Regions from separate parts of the Bacillus sp. NP247 genome, predicted to be linked through region 2. Evidence: riboswitches for the same ligand, from Rfam matches in the RefSeq annotation. Region 2 holds a riboswitch; the other holds the start of a gene.
The links. A riboswitch is a leader RNA that binds a small molecule or an ion and turns the genes downstream of it on or off. The one in region 2 is predicted to bind S-adenosylmethionine.
Positions count from the first base shown of each region.

Region 1: another riboswitch for S-adenosylmethionine. It lies ahead of mtnK (S-methyl-5-thioribose kinase); the one in region 2 lies ahead of KPL75_RS15150 (peptide ABC transporter substrate-binding protein).

Region 1 covers NZ_CP076653.1:1,304,072-1,310,652, reverse strand. Annotated here, with positions in the region: gene KPL75_RS06755 (pyridoxal phosphate-dependent aminotransferase) at 1-1,188, opposite strand, end outside; gene KPL75_RS06750 (carbon-nitrogen family hydrolase) at 1,203-2,066, shown strand; SAM riboswitch class I at 2,139-2,279, shown strand; gene mtnK (S-methyl-5-thioribose kinase) at 2,370-3,551, shown strand; gene mtnA (S-methyl-5-thioribose-1-phosphate isomerase) at 3,548-4,603, shown strand; gene KPL75_RS06735 (YvrJ family protein) at 4,679-4,840, shown strand; gene KPL75_RS06730 (3-hydroxybutyrate dehydrogenase) at 4,875-5,651, opposite strand; gene KPL75_RS06725 (PadR family transcriptional regulator) at 5,784-6,116, shown strand; gene KPL75_RS06720 (DUF1129 domain-containing protein) at 6,116-6,581, shown strand, end outside.
Region 2 covers NZ_CP076653.1:2,858,644-2,872,559, reverse strand. Annotated here, with positions in the region: gene KPL75_RS15185 (substrate-binding domain-containing protein) at 1-543, opposite strand, end outside; gene modA (molybdate ABC transporter substrate-binding protein) at 678-1,484, shown strand; gene modB (molybdate ABC transporter permease subunit) at 1,490-2,164, shown strand; gene KPL75_RS15170 (GRP family sugar transporter) at 2,465-3,316, shown strand; gene pnuC (nicotinamide riboside transporter PnuC) at 3,384-4,034, opposite strand; gene proC (pyrroline-5-carboxylate reductase) at 4,223-5,026, shown strand; gene KPL75_RS15155 (aldo/keto reductase) at 5,028-5,861, shown strand; SAM riboswitch class I at 6,015-6,119, shown strand; gene KPL75_RS15150 (peptide ABC transporter substrate-binding protein) at 6,255-7,895, shown strand; gene KPL75_RS15145 (peptide ABC transporter substrate-binding protein) at 8,282-9,922, shown strand; gene KPL75_RS15140 (YhgE/Pip domain-containing protein) at 9,969-11,108, opposite strand; gene KPL75_RS15135 (TetR/AcrR family transcriptional regulator) at 11,167-11,748, opposite strand; gene KPL75_RS15130 (YusW family protein) at 12,016-12,483, shown strand; gene KPL75_RS15125 (peptide ABC transporter substrate-binding protein) at 12,513-13,916, opposite strand, start outside.

The DNA of each region.
Region 1 (6,581 bases), 1.6 Mb from region 2:
TGTTGTCAATGACTTTTTGAAAAAATTTAATTTATCAATTCGATTAATTGCTTCTCGTAATCGTTCTTCTGTATGCAAGAGACCAACGCGGACGTATCCTTCACCGTGTTCACCAAATCCAACACCAGGAGCAACTGCAACGTGTGCTTTTTCTAGCAAAATATCAGAAAATTCCTCAGATGTATATCCTTCTGGTACAGGAAGCCATGCAAAGAATGATCCGGTTGGAATATCTACATTCCAACCGATGGAGTGACAAGCTGAAATAAGAGAGTTTCTACGAGATTCGTAACTATTTACAAGGTCTACGACGCAAGATTGTGAACTTAATAGCGCTTCGCGGGCAGCGTCTTGAACTGCACCAAAAATACTAACATACATATGATCTTGCAATAGGTTAATTGTTTCGATGACACTTTCATTCCCCACTGCAAAAGCAATACGCCATCCAGCCATATTGAAAGTTTTGGATAATGTGTAAATTTCAATTCCTGTATCCTTTGCACCGTCTGCTTGCAAGAAACTAACCGGCTTTTGACCATCAAACCCGATAGCACCGTAAGCAAAATCGTGAACGACTAATATATTATGTTTATTAGCAAAATGAATGGTTTCATCAAAGAAATCTTTTGATGCAGTAGCACCAGTAGGATTGTTTGGATAGTTTAAAAACATTAACTTTGTGCGCTCTGCAATAGAGTCATCAATCTTCGTATAATCCGGTAAAAATTTATTTTCCGCGATAAGAGGCATTGTTTCAAATTGCGCTTTTGCTAAAGCAACTCCGGATAAATAATCTGGATAGCCTGGATCTGGAACGAGAATGGTATCACCTGGATTTGTAAAACAAATCGGTAATTCTACTAATCCAGCCTTCCCACCAAACAAAATAGAAACTTCAGTTTTTGGATTTAACTTGACACCGTATTCACGGTTATAGAATGTTGCCACGGCTTCCTTTAAGCTTGCATGTCCGCGAAATGGCGGATATTTATGATGAATGGCCTTTTCCGCAGCATGTTGTAAAGCTTTTACGATATGCTGCGGTGTTGGTTGATCTGGATTACCTTGACCTAGATTAATAACATCGTGACCAGCCGCAACGACTTTGTTAACTTTTGCAACAAGTGAAGCGAAAAATTGTGTTGGCAATGATGTTACTATCTCAGAAGGTTGAAATAATTTCATACTTTCCACCTCTTTTGAAAGTTGTTACAATTCTAGTGACAAATGATATAATCTTTCCAGTATTTTGTAAAGAGAAAATTAAGAATGGGGCTGAAAAAATGAAAGTCGCATGTATTCAAATGGATATTGTATTTGGAGATGTAGAAAAAAATATGGAGAATGCTAAAATTAAAATAAGTGAAGCGATGAAGGAAAGACCAGATGTTATCGTTTTACCAGAACTATGGACAACAGGATATGATTTAACGAGGCTTTCTGAAATTGCAGATAGGGATGGATTAGAAACGAAAGAAAAGTTGAAAGAATGGTCGAAGCAATATGGTGTACATATTGTTGGTGGTTCCATAGCAAAGCAAACAGAGCAAGGGGTTACAAATACAATGTATGTTGTAACTAATAAAGGTCAGCTAGTCAATGAATATAGTAAAGTGCATTTATTTCAGCTTATGGATGAACATAAATATTTAATCGCTGGAAATAGTACAGGCGAATTTAAGCTAGATGATGTAGAGTGCGCCGGTACAATTTGTTATGACATTCGTTTTCCGGAGTGGATGCGTGTTCATACTGCTAAAGGTGCAAAAGTTTTATTTGTTGTAGCAGAATGGCCATTAGTTCGTTTAGCTCATTGGCGTTTGCTATTGCAAGCAAGAGCAGTTGAAAACCAGTGTTATGTTGTTGCGTGTAATAGGTCAGGAAAGGATCCGAATAATGAGTTTGCAGGTCATTCTCTAATTGTAGATCCTTGGGGTGAAGTTGTAGTAGAGGCAAATGAAGAGGAATCCATTTTATTTGGAGAACTTATATTTGAGAAGATTAAAGAGGTGCGTAAAGGAATTCCAGTTTTTGCAGATCGCCGTCCAGAATTATACAAATAAAATGTTGACAAGTGATTTTTATTCTTGGTATAGTCTTCAACATAAAGTTAAAAATTCTAAAAAATTATATAACTCTTATCAAGAGCAGGTGGAGGGATTTGGCCCGATGAAGCCCAGCAACCGACCGTAATACCATTGTGAAATGGGGCGTTTATGACGCCAAAAGGCACGGTGCTAATTCCAGCAGAAAGTAAAATTTCTGGCAGATAAGAGGGGAGAAGATAAACTTCAAACCTCTTTCTTAGTGGAAAGAGGTTTTTCTGCGTTAGAAAAACCTCTGAATTTAAAAAGGAGGAAAAGACGATGGGATATTATTCATTAACAGAAGTAACAGCTGTACAATATGCGAAAGAACATGGATATTTTGAAAAAAAAGCGAATGTAGTTTGTCATGAAATCGGAGATGGAAATTTAAATTACGTGTTCAAATTAGATGATGGAGAGAGATCAATTATAATAAAACAAGCACTTCCATATGCGAAAGTAGTTGGTGAGAGCTGGCCGTTGTCTATAAAAAGAGCAACGATTGAAAGCAAGGCATTAAAAATTTTTGCGAAGTATGTACCAGATTATGTTCCGGTAGTGTACAGTCATGATGAAGAGTTAGCAGTTACAGTAATAGAAGACTTATCAAGGCTAACAATTACACGAAAAGGATTAATAGATGGAGAAGGATATCCACTTCTATCCCAGCATATCGGTCGTTTTCTAGCGCATGTTTTATTTTATACTTCAGATTTCGGTTTACAGTCAGAAGAGAAAAGGTTACTAGAAGGTACATTTGTAAATCCAGACCTTAGTAAAATTACAGAAGATTTAGTTTTTACTGATCCGTTTGGACATTACGATACGAATGATTATGAGTCGGATTTACAGTCAGTGATTGATGAACTTTGGAGTGATAAAACTTTAAAACTAAAAGTAGCACAATATAAATATAAGTTTTTAACGAGAAAAGAAGCGCTTATTCATGGCGATTTACATACTGGTAGTATTTTTTCATCACCTTCTGAAACGAAAGTGATTGATCCAGAATTTGCAACGTACGGTCCATTTGGATTTGATATCGGTCAATTTATTGCAAATCTATTATTAAATGCTTTATCTAGAGAAGAAGAAAAGAGAAGTGTACTATTTTTCCATATAGAAAAGACATGGAGTTATTTTGTAGAAAGTTTTACGAAGTTATGGATTGGAGAAGGTGTAGAAGCATATACGAAAGAAAAACAATGGTTACCAATTATTTTGCAAAATATCTTTACTGATGCCGTAGGGTTTGCCGGATGTGAACTGATTCGTAGAACAATTGGCTTAGCTCATGTAGCGGATTTAGATGGAATAGCAAATAAAGAAAAAAGAATTCAAGCTAAGAAGCAAGCGCTGTACTTAGGAAAAGAACTAATAAAATATGAATCTAAGTGTGCTGATATTCAACTGTTTCGAACATTATTTCAACAGACAGTTCCAGGAGGCATAAAAGCATGAGTACAATTGTAACTGTTCCGAGGTCTGTAAGTTGGAAAGGTGATGCAATTGCGGTATTAAATCAAACAAAGCTGCCTCATAGTACAGAATACAAAACGTTAACGACTATTGAAGAGGTATGGAAAAGTATCATTATGTTAGAAGTACGCGGAGCACCTGCAATTGGAATTGTAGCTGCGTTTGGTTTGGCGCTTGCGGCAAAGAAATACGATGCTACAAATATCGATGAATTTCAAAAGAAGTTTAATAGAGATTGTAACTATTTGGGGACATCACGCCCGACGGCAGTCAATTTATTTTGGGCAATTGATCGCATGAGAGAAGCTATACGAAGAATTGCTACAATAAAAGAAGCACAAAAAATATTAGAAGAAGAAGCACTTTGTATTCAGCAAGAGGATGAAAAGGTATGCCGAAGTATTGGAGAACATGCTTTAACATGTTTTAAAGACGGTGATAAGATTTTAACAATTTGTAACGCTGGAAGTATTGCAACTGCTAGATATGGAACTGCATTAGCACCGTTTTATATTGGGAAAGAGAAAGGTGTGCGTTTACATGCGTATGCGTGTGAAACGAGACCAGTTTTACAAGGTGGTCGTTTAACGACATGGGAATTGAAGCAAGCAGACATTGATGTAACGCTTATTACGGATAATACTGCAGCACATGCAATTCGAACGAAAGAAATCAATGCGATTATCGTAGGGGCAGATCGAATCGTTGAAAACGGTGATACTGCTAATAAAATTGGAACATTAAATTTAGCTATATTAGCAAAGTATTTCGGTATCCCATTTTACGTTGCAGCACCGTTATCTACATTTGATACTACGAAACAAACAGGTGCTGAAATTGTCATTGAAGAAAGAGATGAAGCAGAAGTTACGAAAATTTTTGGGAAACAAGTGGCGCCACTTGGAACGCCTGTATTTAACCCTGCATTTGATGTAACGCCGCATGAATTAATTACAGGAATTATAACTGAGGAAGGTATTTTACGTGGAGATTATAAGCAAGAAATTACATCATTATTTGAAAAAACAAGCTAATCACAAATAGCTTGTTTTTTTTATGCCTAAGATTCTCTTTTCCTCTTATTTATGTAATGAAGGGAGGAGAGAAGGATGGAAGAGTGGATCTCGATGATAGGTAATGTTGGGTTTCCAATTGTTGTAACAATATATTTACTACATCGTATTGAAAGTAAATTAGACGGAGTAATTGTTGCAATTGAGAAACTCCCTCAGCAATTACTAAAGTATGAAGATCCTCGCGATAGAAAGTAAAATAAAGTTTGCTCTTCGTGAGCAAACTTTATTTTTATTGAGCGGTATAACCACCGTCGATAACGACAGCTTGACCAGTTATGCCTTTTGCTTTTTCACTCGCTAAAAACATAGCATAATCAGCAATTTCTTGTACTTGTAACAACCGCTTCTGTGGTACAAGTGGATAAATAACATCTTCTAATACATTTTCAAGTGGCACATTTCGTGTAGTAGCTAAATCCTCTAGTTGATTGCGTACAAGAGGGGTATCGACATAACCAGGACAAAGGGCATTTACAGTAATACCATGGGTAGCACCTTCTAAAGCAGCAACTTTTGTTAATCCAATTACGCCATGTTTTGCGCTATTGTAGGCAGCTTTTCCAGCGAATCCGACAAGGCCGTTAATAGAAGCGACGTTAATAATCCGGCCGTATTTTTGTTTTTTCATAATAGGAAAAGCGTGTTTGATGGCGATAAATGGAGCGATTTGCATAATTTTAATAAGAAGTTCGAATTTCTCAGTTGGAAAGTCTTCAATCGGTGAAACATGTTGCATTCCTGCATTGTTAATTAATACATCTAGTGAACCGAAATGACTAACTGTTTGAGAAAGCGCTGCTGTAATTTCTTCTTCAGATGTAACGTCACATTTTAAACCGATAGCTTGAAAGCCTTCTTTTTGTAATTGTTCAGCAGCTTCTTTCGCACGATCTTCAAGGCGATCAGTAATAACAACTTTTGCGCCTTCTTTTGCAAAAGCGTTCCCCATTTCATATCCAATACCACTAGCAGCACCTGTTAAAAAGACAACTCGATTTGTAACCATGATGAAAAACACTCCTTCATAATAAAAGTTCTCTTATTGCTCTATTTAGAGGGGGAACTATGAAATCCCTGCAAACATTTGGAAAAAAACATTAGCTATCTTGTAAAACAAGATAGTGGGAGGATTCGAATTATGTCGACAAGTCAAATGCTGAAAGGGATTTTAGAAGGATGCTTACTTGCTATTATTTCTGAAGGTGAAATATACGGTTATGAAATGAGTGAAAAGCTAGCAAAGTATGGTTTTACAATGGCGAGTGAGGGAAGTATTTATCCGTTATTAATACGGATGCAAAAAGAGGGGCTAATATCAAGTGTAATGAAGGAATCTCCATCTGGTCCGAAACGGAAGTATTATACGTTAACAGAAAAGGGAGAAGATGAACTAGATGAATTTATGGGTCGCTGGGAAGCGATGCAAAGTAGTGTAGAACGTTTACTTGAAGGGAAGGGAAGGAGAAAATAATGCTATCAAGTGAAGCGCAAAAGTTTTTGTTAGATATGAGATTATTTTTGAGCGCAAAGAGTGTGAAAGAAAGCGATATGGAAAGCTTTTTAGAAGATGCAGAGTTGCATTTAATAGAAGGTGAGAGTGACGGGAAAAGTGTAGAAGAAATTTTTGGAAGCTCGCCGAAAGAATATGCCAATGAACTTGTAAAAGTGATGGAAAGAGATAGACAGGAAACGTGGAAGCAGATCGGTTTTACGGTAATGAATATTGTAGCGTTTTGGGTTATTGCTTCTATTTTAATAGTGAATAATGGAATTTTACAGATTTCACTTATTCAGTGCATTGGTTATAGTTTCACATTAATGTTAGCTGTTATAGGTCCTAATTTTTTGCTTCGTAAAATGACCTTTGTAGCAAGCTTTACAAAAACATGGTTTTCTATGTGGTCTTTAGTCATGATCGCTCCAATGTTTTTATTAG
Region 2 (13,916 bases):
CGTTTTTATTCCTTTCGGGTTCCCTTTTTGCACATAAAACCCAACATTTCTTGCCAATAAATTAATCATAATACATGGTTGTCCAACTAAAATACGCTTTACGTAAGGAATATTATACGTACCCGTTTCGCCATCAAACAAATGCAGACTAACGATACTTCCTTCTCCCTGGTACATCTTCACTAAACTCGTTAAACTTCCTTGATATGCTCTTAATATATTAGAATTGGGTAAACGATTTTCTATATGTTTTGCCAACATATCTAACGTTAGTTCTTGACCACTAATGATGCGTGTATTCGAGGTACTATTTTCGTCCTTCTTTACAGAATTAACTTGTACCTTCCCTGTTTTCATTTGCTTTATATATTGTTCTAAATCCGTTGCATCAATACGCATCTGTCTACCAACTCTATAAGAAGGCAGTTCTCCTTTTTTTATTAAGTCGTATACAGTTAATTTTGATACTTTTAATCGCTTTGCTACTTCTTCCGTTGTGTAGGAATGATGATCCATAGACGATTCCTCACTTTCTTCCTTCATTGTAACAAAGAAAAGAATATTTCTCCTATTTTTTAAAAACAACTCAATCGTTTAAATTATATTCAATTATAACTAGTTATATTTAGTTATAATTAGTTATAATTGAATATGTCAAAACGAAAGGGGATTTTTTTATGAACAAATTCACATCACGATCCATCGGGGCACTTATACTTTCTTTCCTTCTTATATTTAGTGCTGCTTGTACAAGTGGGGAAAAGAAAGAAAAGTCAGCTGCTAAAGAGGGACAAACAGTCGAACTGACTATCTCAGCTGCTGCTAGCTTACAAGATGCATTAAAAGAAATTGAAAAACAATATAAAGAGAAAGATCCTAATATTAAACTCTCTTTTAACTTCGGTGCTTCTGGTGCACTTCAACAACAAATCGAACAAGGTGCACCTGCTGATTTATTCTTCTCTGCAGCAGAGGATAAATTCCAAACTCTTGTTAAAAAAGGATTCATTAATGAAAAAGAAGGAAAAAATCTTCTTGGGAATGAACTAGTTCTAGTCGTTCCAAAAGATAGTTCTCTTACAAAATTTCAAGATTTAAAAAATGAAAAAATCAAGAAAATTGCACTTGGTACACCTGAATCTGTACCTGCAGGAAAATATGCAAAAGCTTCTCTCACACATGAAAATCTTTGGAATTATATTCAAAACAAAATCGTATTTACAAAAGATGTTCGCCAAGTGTTAACATATGTAGAAACAGGTAATGTCGATGCTGGTATTGTATACAAAACAGATGCTCTCATTTCAGACAAAGTAAAAATTGGCGAGACGGCAGCAGCTACTTCTCATGAGCCAATCCACTATCCTGTAGGCGTTATAAAAGAATCAAAGCATAAGAAAGAGGCGACTTCATTCTATGAGTATTTACAATCAAAAGATGCGCAATCTATCTTTAAGAAATACGGATTTACTGTCCTATCATAATTGCTATGAACTTTGATGCTATTTTGTCACCAGTCTTTCTATCCTTACAAGTAGCTGCATGCGCCACTATTATCGTTACAATTTTAGGAACGATTATCGGGCGAGCGCTAGCACGCTCCTCATGGCGATATAAAGTAATATTAGAAACTATTTTTTTATTACCAATGGTACTTCCACCAACTGTTATCGGCTTTTTTCTCATTATTATTTTTGGAAATAACAGCCCCATTGGAAAGTGGATAGAATCGTTATTTCAGCAGTCCATTATGTTTACATCTACTGCTGCTATCATTGCTTCTACAGTTGTCGCATTTCCGCTCATGTATCAATCAGCGAAAACAGGATTTTCTATCGCAAATGCACAAATTGAAGAGGGTGCTCGCGATCTTGGCGCCAGTGAATATCAAGTTTTTCTACACGTCACACTACCGCTTGCATTTCCTGCATTACTAAGCGGTATGATTTTAAGCTTTGTTCGTGCACTAGGAGAATTTGGTGCTACACTCATGTTTGCTGGGAATATTCCAGGTAAAACACAGACAATCCCAACAGCAATTTATATGGCCATTGATGCAAGTAATATGCAACTCGCTTGGACACTTGTAATTATCACTATCAGTATGTCACTCGTATTTCTCCTATGTATTCAGCTCATTAATAAAAGAATTACTAACTCTTAAAGCAGCTTTCGACAAAAGCTGCTTTTTTATTTCTCAGGAAATAAAATATACTATATAAAGTGACTGAATTTTACCTTTTATTAAAATATACATTCTATTTGAATTTACTTTCTAAAATAGGTAATTTCCTGTTATTATATGGAGGTGTTTGAAAAAATGAAGAAATGAAAACGCATTTATATCGTGAATTCTTCATCCTGTTTTAGCGATCGGTAATCTTCTACTCTATTAGTGGGGCATTACCGATCGTTAGAACGATATGTAATTATATTGGTATAGCAACCCGAAGGGAGTCTTGTAATGGACATTTTATTAGCGCTTCTTCCTGCAATTGCATGGGGAAACATCTTATTAGTAAGCGTAAAAATGGGCGGTGGTGCATATAGCCAAACGGTAGGTATGACAATCGGTGCTCTATTCTTCGCAACAGTTATGTATGTATTTACTCAACCAGCTTTAACAATGACAATCTTGATTGTTGGTTTTATTTCAGGTTTATTCTGGGCTTTAGGACAAGTAAACCAATTAAAAACAGTTGAAAAACTAGGTGTTTCAACTACTGTAACGATTTCTACTGGTATGCAACTTGTTGCAACTTCTATCTTTGGAGTTATCGCTTTCCGCGAGTGGACTACTACAACAACGATCGTTATGGGAACGATTGCAATCCTATTAATCGTAATTGGTGTTGTATTCACATCATTAGACGATAAAGAAAATGCACAGCCACCAGGACAATTGAAAAAAGGACTTCTTACTTTAATTGTTTCTACTTTCGGCTATCTTGTATATGTAATTATTATTCGTTGGTATAACATCGATGGTTGGTCTGCTATTTTACCACAGGCAGTTGGTATGTTCGTTGGTGCGGTTGTACTGACGTCTAAACATAAACCATTTAACAAATATGCAATTCGTAATGCTGTATCTGGTTTACTTTGGGGAACAGGAAACTTATTCTTACTTCTTTCATTACCACGTGTCGGAGTAGCGACAAGCTTCCCATTATCTCAAACTGGAATCGTTATCTCAACATTCGGTGCGATTGTCTTCTTAGGTGAAAAGAAAACAAAACGTCAATTGATCTTTATTGCACTAGGTAGTGTTTTAATTATCGGCGGCGCTATATTACTCGGTCTAACAAAAGCATAAACTTATATTCTATTAAAAAAACCCTGGGGCATATGTGCCTCAGGGGTTTTTTGATTTTAATTATTTTCTAAATATAATTATTTACATGCACTTGTCCTTTATAGTTCTTCTTCCACTCTAGCAAACCAGCTACACATATAAAGAGATTAATAACAGCTAGTATTAGCATGACATATAAACCAGTGGAAATATAAATTACAATACTAACTACGTTATATAAAATCCATAAATGCCAGTTTTCTAAGATTTTTCGACTTAGCATAAATTGAGCTACTAATCCTAATACAGCATTTAAAGCGTCTAAATATGGACTTGTTGATTCTAAATAACGGACTTGATAATAACCCCAACCAATCCAAGCAACTAAAATAAAAATTATATAAAAAGTCCACTCTTTCAAATCTAAACGAACTGTTGCTTTTACCTCTCCCTCCCCACTACGTGCAATCCAATAATACCAACCATATACATTAAATATAAATTGAAAGGCTGCCAATACCGCCATTGCATATAAACCTTGTGCAATAAAAATATACAGAAATACCGCAACAGTAATCATGCCAAATAAAAAGTTAGATATTTTTTCTCTTGCTAATAACCAAACATTAATAATCCCCATAATCGATGCAAAAATTTCAATATAACTCGATTGAATATACAATCCAACCAATACGCAAATTATACTAGAACTGAGTAAAAAAAGTGGACTTCTAACCATGATTATCTCTCCCCAGATGTGTAATAAATTACCTATCACCAGTATAAGGAATAGCTCTCCCCTTTACCATGAATTTTCTGACCCCCGTTATCCATTCCACCTACGGTAAGTCTTTTCTTTTTACAAAATTCTCTTAAAGATGATATCGTTTTTTTATAACATATCTCTACTAGAAAGGAATAAAGGATATGCCTAATAAACATCGAATTTTATTTATTGGTGCCGGTCGTATGGCAGAAGCTATATTTACTGGACTACTTACAACAAGTAAAGAATATATCGAAGAAATTATTGTTTCCAACCGAAGCAACATAGAAAAACTAATGCAATTACAAGCTCAATATGATCTATCGATTACAACTGATTGGAAGCAGCATATTAAATCTGTAGATACAATCGTTTTAGCAATGCCACCTGTCGCACATGAACAGCTATTAGCGGATCTATCCCCTCTTCTAACTAATCAATTTGTCGTGACAGTTGCTGCCGGAATCGGACCATCTTATCTAGAAGAAAGACTTCCCCAAGGGACACCTGTTGCTTGGATTATGCCAAATACAGCTGCTGGAATTGGCAAGTCTATCTCCTTATATACGACGGGACATTCTGTAGATGAAACACATCAAGAAACGTTACAACTTCTTTTAAAAGGTATTGGTACCTCACAGTTTTGTACCGAAGAGGAAGTTCACCAACTTACCGCAGTTACTGGTAGTGCACCTGCTTTTCTCTATCACTTTGCTGAAGGTTTAATTGAAGCAACGAAAAGCTATGGTATTGATGAGGAAACAGCAAAACACCTTGTCATTCAAATGATTGCTGGCTCTGCCGCTATGCTCCAGCAAAATCAGGATCCAGCTATGCTCCGCGAGCAAGTAACAACACCAGGAGGTTCAACGGCTGAAGGCTTAAAAGTTCTATATGAAAATAATTTTTCAGAAGTCATTCAACAAGCAGTTGAAGCGACCAATAAAAAAGCTAGGGGGAATTAATATGACTTTAACAAGTTTAAACGACTATACAACATTACATAACGGCGTGAAAATGCCTTGGTTCGGCTTGGGTGTTTTTAAAGTTGCAGATGGTACAGAAGTAATTGATTCTGTAAAAGCAGCTATAAAAAATGGATACCGTAGTATCGATACTGCTGCGATATATAAAAACGAAGAAGGCGTTGGACAGGCAATTCAAGAATCTGGTATTCCTCGTGAAGAGTTATTCATCACTTCAAAAGTGTGGAATAGTGATCAAGGTTACGAGTCAACATTACAAGCATTTGAAACTACATTAGAAAAATTAGGTCTAGAATATTTAGATCTATACTTAGTACATTGGCCTGTAAAAGGAAAATACACTGAATCATGGAAAGCTTTAGAGAAACTTTATAAAGACGGTCGTGTGCGCGCTATTGGTGTGAGTAATTTCAACATTCACCACTTGCAAGACGTATTTGAAATTGCTGAAATCAAGCCAATGGTCAACCAAGTGGAATACCACCCTCGCTTAGCACAAGAAGAATTACATGCTTTCTGTAGAGAACATAACGTCCAGCTTGAAGCTTGGTCACCATTAATGCAAGGGCAACTACTGGATAATCCAACATTACAAGAAATCGCTACAAAATATAATAAATCGACTGCACAAGTTATTTTACGCTGGGATTTACAAAACGAAGTTGTAACGATTCCTAAATCAATTAAAGAACACCGCATTATTGAAAATGCAAACATCTTCGACTTTGAATTAAGCTCGGATGATATGAAAGCAATTCAAGCTTTAAATGAAAATCATCGCGTCGGTCCAGATCCAGATAACTTTAACTTCTAGTAGGAAAACCACTGCCATATGCAGTGGTTTTTTTATTTTTAAAAAACTGAAAATTTAAACTATATTTCATTTGATTGACACTTCATTATCTAAGGTGTAAGATTTTGAATTATCAAAGAAACACAAAAATTAATAAAATTTATTCGTTTACTCATTGTATCAAGAGAGGTGGAGGGACTGGCCCTTTGAAACCTCGGCAGCAGGTTCATTTTGAATACTGTGCCACTTCCTGCAAGCTTTATGCTTGAAAGATAGAATGAGGGACTTCGTTTATATACGGGTGCATAACTTGTACGTAAAAATCCCTCTTTCTCAATCCGAAAAGAGGGATTTTTTATTTTTCATTTCCCTCATCATCATCCAATCTTATTAATTATCTAGGAGGAAAATCAAATGAAAAAGAAGTTTGTACCCGGTATTGCATCAGTTGTAGGAGTAAGTATTTTATTAACTGGTTGTGGTAGTTATAAAAACGAAGCGAGTGGAGCAAATGCAAAAGATGAGGCACCTAGTAAGCAAGTTTTAAACTTATCTTCACCTACTGAGATTCGAACAATGGATACAGCTCGTGCTACAGATACTGATTCTGGTCAAGTAATGAGAAATGTATTTGAAGGTTTGTATAATCTTGGTGAAGGTAATAAACCTGTTCCTGGTGTTGCAAAATCTCATGAAGTAAGTGGTGATAAAACGAAATACACATTCCATTTACGAGATTCAAGATGGTCAAACGGTACTCCTGTTACAGCGAAAGATTTTGTCTTCGCTTGGCAAAGAGCTGTCGACCCAGCAACAGCCTCTGAATATGCATTTTTATTCTTTGATATTAAAAACGCAACAAAGATTAACAACAAAGAACTTCCAGCCGACCAACTTGGTGTAAAAGCAGTTGACGACCATACGTTTGAAGTAGAATTAGAGCGTCCTGTTCCGTACTTTATTAGCTTAACAGCGTTCCCAACATTTCTACCCATTAACGAAGAATTCTTTAAAGCACAAGGTGATAAGTACGCTTTAGAAGATAATACAATTTTGTACAACGGGGCTTTTACACTAAGCGATTGGAAGCACGAACAAAGCTTTAAATTTAAGAAAAACCCTACCTATTGGGATAAAGATAATGTCAAACTGGAAGAAATTAATTTTAACGTCGTAAAAGAAAAATCAACAGAAGTAAATTTATTCGAATCTAAACAATTAGACCGTATAAAACTAACATCTGACTTCGTTGATAAATATAAAAAAGATGCTAACTTTAAAGAACGTCCGAACGTAGGCGTACAATTTTTGCGTATGAATCAACAAAACAAAGTACTTCAAAACGTTTCTGCACGCCAAGCAATCGATCAAACAATCGATAGAAAATCCTTTGTAAATACGCTATTAAATGATGGATCTACACCAACTTACGGTCTCGTACCAAAAAACTTTGCAAAGGGATCTGACGGAAAAGACTTCCGTGCTGTAAACGGCGATTTAACAAAAGTTGATACAAAAGCTGCACAAGAATTATGGAAAAAAGCAAAAAAAGAACTTGGTTCTGAAAAGATAACATTAGAATTATTAACAAGTGACGGTGACCTTGAGAAGAAAACCGGTGAGTTCTTAAAAGGACAACTAGAAAAGAATTTAGAAGGCTTAACAGTAAATATAAAACCACAACCGCGTAAGCAACAAGTTTCACTCTTATTAAAAGGTGACTACGAAATTGGAATTGACGGTTGGAGCCCTGACTTTGCTGATCCAATCACATTCCTTGAATTGTTTACAACGAATAACCCTTACAACTTAGATCATTACTCTAATAAAGAGTTTGATGACACAATTGAAAAGGTTAAAACTACCTTGGCTGGTGATGAAAAAGCTCGCTGGGAAGCGTTACTAGCATCAGAAAAAATATTGTTTAAAGACTCTGTTATCGCTCCTCTTTACCAAAAAGGCGAATCTTATTTAGAGCGATCCTTTGTAAAGGGTATTGTGCAAGTAGACTTTGCTGGTCAATTAAACTTCAAATGGGCAAAAATTGAAAAATAAAGTGAAACTTTAATCATCGTGTTTCCGCCAACTCCCATTGTTTTCTTGGCAAAATATATTAAAAGTAGATTCCTTAATATGAGTGAATCTACTTTTTTAATATATTATTTCAAAAAATTAACACTCTATTTTTATTATTGACATATAGTTCTTTCCAGTGTTAATATTCTAAATAATCAAAGAAACTAAATATTTCACCACCAAAATATAATGTCTACTATGTTGAAACATATAACGATAGATTATAGTTCAACATGTATATACATATAGAACACATGATTACCTACATACACATATTTATAATAGGTTTTCTCTTCTTCTATAGCTACGCTTCAAGACATGGACATTATGACGTTACGAACAACACATTTAGGGAGGAAAGAACAATGAAGAAAAAAGTTGTACCTGTTGTTGCATCTGTTTTAGGGGCAAGTCTACTACTAACTGCTTGTGGAGGAAATAAAGATAATACGAGCGGAGCGAAAGCAAATGATAAAGCACCTAATAAACAAGCGATTAACTTATCATTTGCTTCAGAAATTCCAACAATGGATGTTGCAAAGGCAACGGACGGGGAATCCATGAACGTAATGAGAAATGTTTTTGAAGGTTTATATGCAATGGGAGAAGATAATAAACCTATTCCTGGTGTCGCTGAATCGGTTGACGTTAGTCCCGATAAAACAAAATATACATTCCATCTTCGTGATTCGAAGTGGTCAAACGGTACTCCCGTTACAGCAAAAGACTTTGTCTTCGCTTGGCAACGTGCCGTAAATCCTGAAACAGCTGCCGAATATGCATTCTTATTCTTCGATATAAAGAATGCAAAACAAATAAATCAAAAAGAAGCAGCGATCGATCAATTAGGTATCAAAGCTCTTGATGATAAAACTTTAGAAGTGCAACTGGACCGTCCTGTTCCCTACTTCTTAAGCTTAACGACATTTTCAACATTCTTACCAATTAACGAAGAGTATTTAAAGTCTCAAGGTGATAAATACGGTTTAGAAACAAATCATTTAATTTACAATGGCGCTTTCACATTAGATAACTGGAAGCATGAACAAGGATTCCAATTGAAAAAGAACCCTAACTATTGGGATGCTAAAACTGTAAAATTAGAAGAAATTAACTTCAATGTCGTGAAAGATAAGTCTACAGAAGTTAACTTATATGATTCAGGACAAATTGATCATGTTGCTTTAACTGCAGAGTTTGTTGATAAATATAAGGGCGATTCAAACTTCAAAGAGCGCGCTGAAGTCGGTATTCAATTCTTACGACTAAATCAGAAAAATGCAGTATTAAAAAATCAACATGCACGCCTCGCTATTAACGGAGCAATGAATAAAAAAGCGTACGTAGAAACAATTTTAAATAACGGTGCAATCCCAGCAGAAGGAATGGTTCCTGCGAAGTTCGCAAAGAGCCCAGATGGCAATGACTTCCGTAAAGAGAATGGAAATCTAGTCAAAGATGATGTGAAATCTGCAAAAGAAAACTGGAAAAAAGCGAAACAAGAACTCGGTACTGACAAAGTAACAATTGAACTATTAACAAGTGATAATGCTTTAGCTAAGAAAACTGGTGAATATTTAAAAGGTGAATTGGAAAAAAATCTAGATGGATTAACAGTGAATTTAAAACCTCAACCACGTAAACAACAGTTAAAACTACTATTAAGTGGTGATTACGAAATCGGAATCGATGGCTGGGGTCCTGACTTCGCGGATCCTATTACATTCTTAGATCTATTTACAACAGATAGTGCTTATAACTTCGATAAATACTCTAACAAAGAGTACGACGAGCTTATTCGTAAAGTAAAAACTGATTTAGCTGGTGATGAAAAAGGTCGCTGGGAAGCAATGAAGCAAGCTGAAAAAATCTTATTACAAGATGGTGCTGTTGCTCCTTTATACCAACAAGGTCGCTCTTACTTACAACGTGGATTTATTAAAGGACTTGTAACAACTGACTTCGGCGGTGAATTTAACTACAAGTGGACAGAAGTTGCAAAATAATAAGTACCATAAAAAAGGTATCCAATTGAAGGATACCTTTTTTATTTTATACTTCTTTAACTATAGAACTTCTCCCCTTTACCATTCTTTTTATAACTATAGCGATTCCCGCTACCAATTGTGTAACTAAAATAATAAACAATAATGAAATAATATTTTTCTCTAAATTAACTCCGCCGAATATTATTGTATAATAACCATTCGCTGCGTATGTTGCGGGAAATAAATCGCCGATTGTTTGATATGTTTTAGAAAGCATCTCATGTGGTACAATTACACCCGAACTTACAAGTTGTAGCGATAGTGAAATTATATTAAAGATCATACCTGCATTTCCGAAAACAGTTATGAACATTTGTGTTAATGAAAGAAAGGCAAAGAAAACTATCGCTTGAAACACCCATATGCTCCATACTGCTTCGTGTATTTCAATTTGAAATCCTTTCATTAAACCCATTGTAATACATGCAAGTAAAATTGATACTGTACCGTTAATGATTTGTCTTGATACGAAATTACTCCAACCGTTCTTTACTTCCTTTGCAACTTTTGATAGTTCCATACTCATGATCATTGCTCCTACAAATGAAGCTAATACCATCATTAGTGGTACCATGTTAGCCGAAAATCCTTTGACATCATTTACTTTATGAACTGTAAAACCAATTGAATCTTCGGTTAACCCTTTTATCACTTCTACATTCTCAGGTCCTACAGCTTGTAATTTCCCGACAATCGCTTGTTTCTTATAACTTGTTATCTCTTTATTTACATTGTCTCGAATTTGTTTTGCAGCTCCTTCCATCATTTGCTTTGCCATCATGGCATTCGCTTGATTAATGTGGAAGTTTAAATTTGCTTTTCCTGTTTCATTTATATCTTTTGAAAAAGAAGTAGGAATTTCAATAATCATATCGTACAAATGATCATTCATTTCTTTATTTGCTTTTTCCACAGACTGTTCCGTTTTCACCTTAAATGGTAAATTTCTCTGCAAGCCTTCTGCTATTTTACTGCCTATATTTCCATCCCCATTCACAATAGCGATACGCATTTGATCTGCTCTTTCATTCACTCCATCATACGCCGTTAACCAAACACAAAAGAAAATAAGTTGGAACGATAGCGCTACTACCATCCCTACATAAGTACCTGGTCGTTTTAAAAACTGTTTTAATGTATCCATCTTCCCGCTCTCCTATATAGCAAGTAAGTACTTGCTTGCATTTTATTTTAAATAAATACTAGGGTCTTAAAGCCCTAGCATATAAAACTATATTATTCTCAATAAATTTCTCATCATCAATTTCCATAAGTCGGTTTTCAAAACGCAATTTAGATAGAAAGTAACCAAAATTAATCCATATAAAATTCATTACTTGCGCTTCAATATTTGTATGAATAATCTTGCCCTGTTCCTGCATCTTGGCAAAATAAATTATTAATTCCTCTTTTAATCCTTTTGGAATTTTCGAGATTTCCTCATCTAATTCAGGAAATTCTCTCGCCTCACGTATACCGATAGAAATAATATCTTTTATGCTATTTAAAAATTTATGATAATGCCTTGCTAAGTTCTTTAAATCAGTTTCTAATTCCCACACAATTTCTGTTTGCAAAAATTGTTTTAAATGCGGTATATATGAAAATTCAGCAACCGCCGCTTCAATAACACCCTTCTTACTTTTAAAATTACGGAATATCGTTACTTCATTAACACCAGCACGCATTGCAATTTCTTTCGTCGTTGCTGCCGTATATCCTTTTTCTTTCACTAATTCAATTGCCGCTTGAATGATTTTTTCTGCTGTCTTTGAGCGCGCCATAAAACCCTCTCTTCCTCATGCAAGTGATCACTTACATTTTGATTATATTACTTTTCTAATAATTGTCAATAATTCTCTTTCGCTTCTTTTTACATTTCAGTACCTCCTCACAACTTAAATTCACCATATATATACAAATCCTTTTTGATTTAAATTGCGGATTAATCCTTGAAGCTATAAGAAAATAATTTATTTTCATCACATACATAATTACATGGAATTGGGAAAAACTTGTATAGAAAGAAGTTACATAAGGAGGAATTTATAATGAGAATTTTACTATCAGTTTTATTAGCTCTTATGCTAGTACCTGCATTAACAGGATGTAAAGCTCCTGCAAAAGAAGACACAACTTCTAATAAAAAGACTACAGAAGAGGCAAAGAATGAAGCGCCTGCTGATTTAAAACTAAACTTTAATGAATTTGATTTAAAAGCGGACTATCAGGATACAAAGAAAGACTACGAAGCTGATTATAAAAATGTAGCAGCCGATAAAAAAATGGAAGCAAAAGTTGAAGACCATAAAGCAGATGTAAAATTAACAGGTGATGAAGCTATTACAAAATTAAGCCCACTTCTACAAGAATTAAAATTTGATAAAGATACTCCTGATCAAGAAGTAATCGATCAAGTAGTAAACGTGTTCAAACTTGATAAAGACTACCAAAAGTTCGCTTTAGAAGTTGTATTCTCTGATGGAACGAAAAAAGAATATAAAAGAGAAATAAAATAAAGAAGTAGGCGATTGCCTACTTCTTTATTTTATTTTTTAATTTTTACATATCTTAGTTCTGGACTAGAACCGATAATGAATTGGACGCCAGATACTGATGATTTTTGTAAATAAGAAGAGCTTGGGAAAATAATTGGGATTAATGGTGTATCATCAAACATAATATCTTCTGCTTTATGCAATAAGTCAAAACGCTTATCTTCGTTTTGTTCAACTTCTGCTTCTTTTACTAAAGCGTCAAATTCTTTATTATGCCATTTTGCATAGTTGTTTGGACCATCACCTGCATATAAATCTAGTTTAGTAATTGGATCTAATAGAGAACCTCCCCACCCCATATAAGCTAATTGGAAATCACTTTGCTTGTATGTGTCGATGTAACTCTTCCACTCTTTATTTTCTAATTTAATATCTACACCAAGATTTTTCTTAAACATTTCCTGCATTGCTTCTGCTACTTTTTTATGTTGTGTATCTGTAGTGAATTTTAATGTTACTTCAGGCAATGTAGACCAGCCTTGTTCTTTCATACCTTCTTCTAGTAATTTTTTCGCTTCCGCTGAATCGAATTTTACGTAATCACCTTTTTCTTTACGGAAATCACGACCACCTTGTGTTTTTGCCCCTTCTGGAACGAATGCATATGCTTCCTGTGCATTATTTTTATACAGTTTTTCAACGATAAACTTACGATCAACCGCTAATGAAAATGCTTTACGTACTTTCGCATTTGTAAACGGCTCTTTTTCTACGTTAAACGAATAAATATAAGATGAGAATCCTGCAACGCGCTTATATTCTTTGTTTCCTTTTTCTTTTTCAATCATCTCTTGTGGTAAGCTACTTAGCAAATCTAATTCTTTTGATTTGTACAATTGGTACGCTGTTTTAGAATCTGGAATAATACGAAACTCAATTTCTTTTAATGTTACCTTTTTATCATAGTATTCTTTATTTTTTTGTACTGTAATCGCTTGATTATGCTTCCATTCTTTTAACGTAAATGGTCCGCTCGTAATTAACTCTTTTGGATCTGTTTTTAATTTATTATTATCATCAATCGATTTTTTAGATAATGGAATAAATAATGAACTTGCTAATTTTTGTTTAATAGAAGCAACTGGGTGCTCAAGTGTTATCTTTAATGTTTGAGGATCAACGACTTGAATACCAACTTGCCCTTCTTCACCTTTTCCAGTATTATATGCCTCTGCTCCTTTAATAAAATACATTTCTGTCGCATTCATAGAACCCGTTTTCGGATTTAATAATCGCTTCCATGCAAACTCAAAATCATTTGCTGTAATAGGAGAACCATCTGACCATTTAATATCTTTCTTTAAATGAATTGTATACTCAGTCCCATCAGCATTTACTTCTTCTTTCGCTGCTAATTCATTTTGATATTTCCCATCACTATCTTGCGTATATAA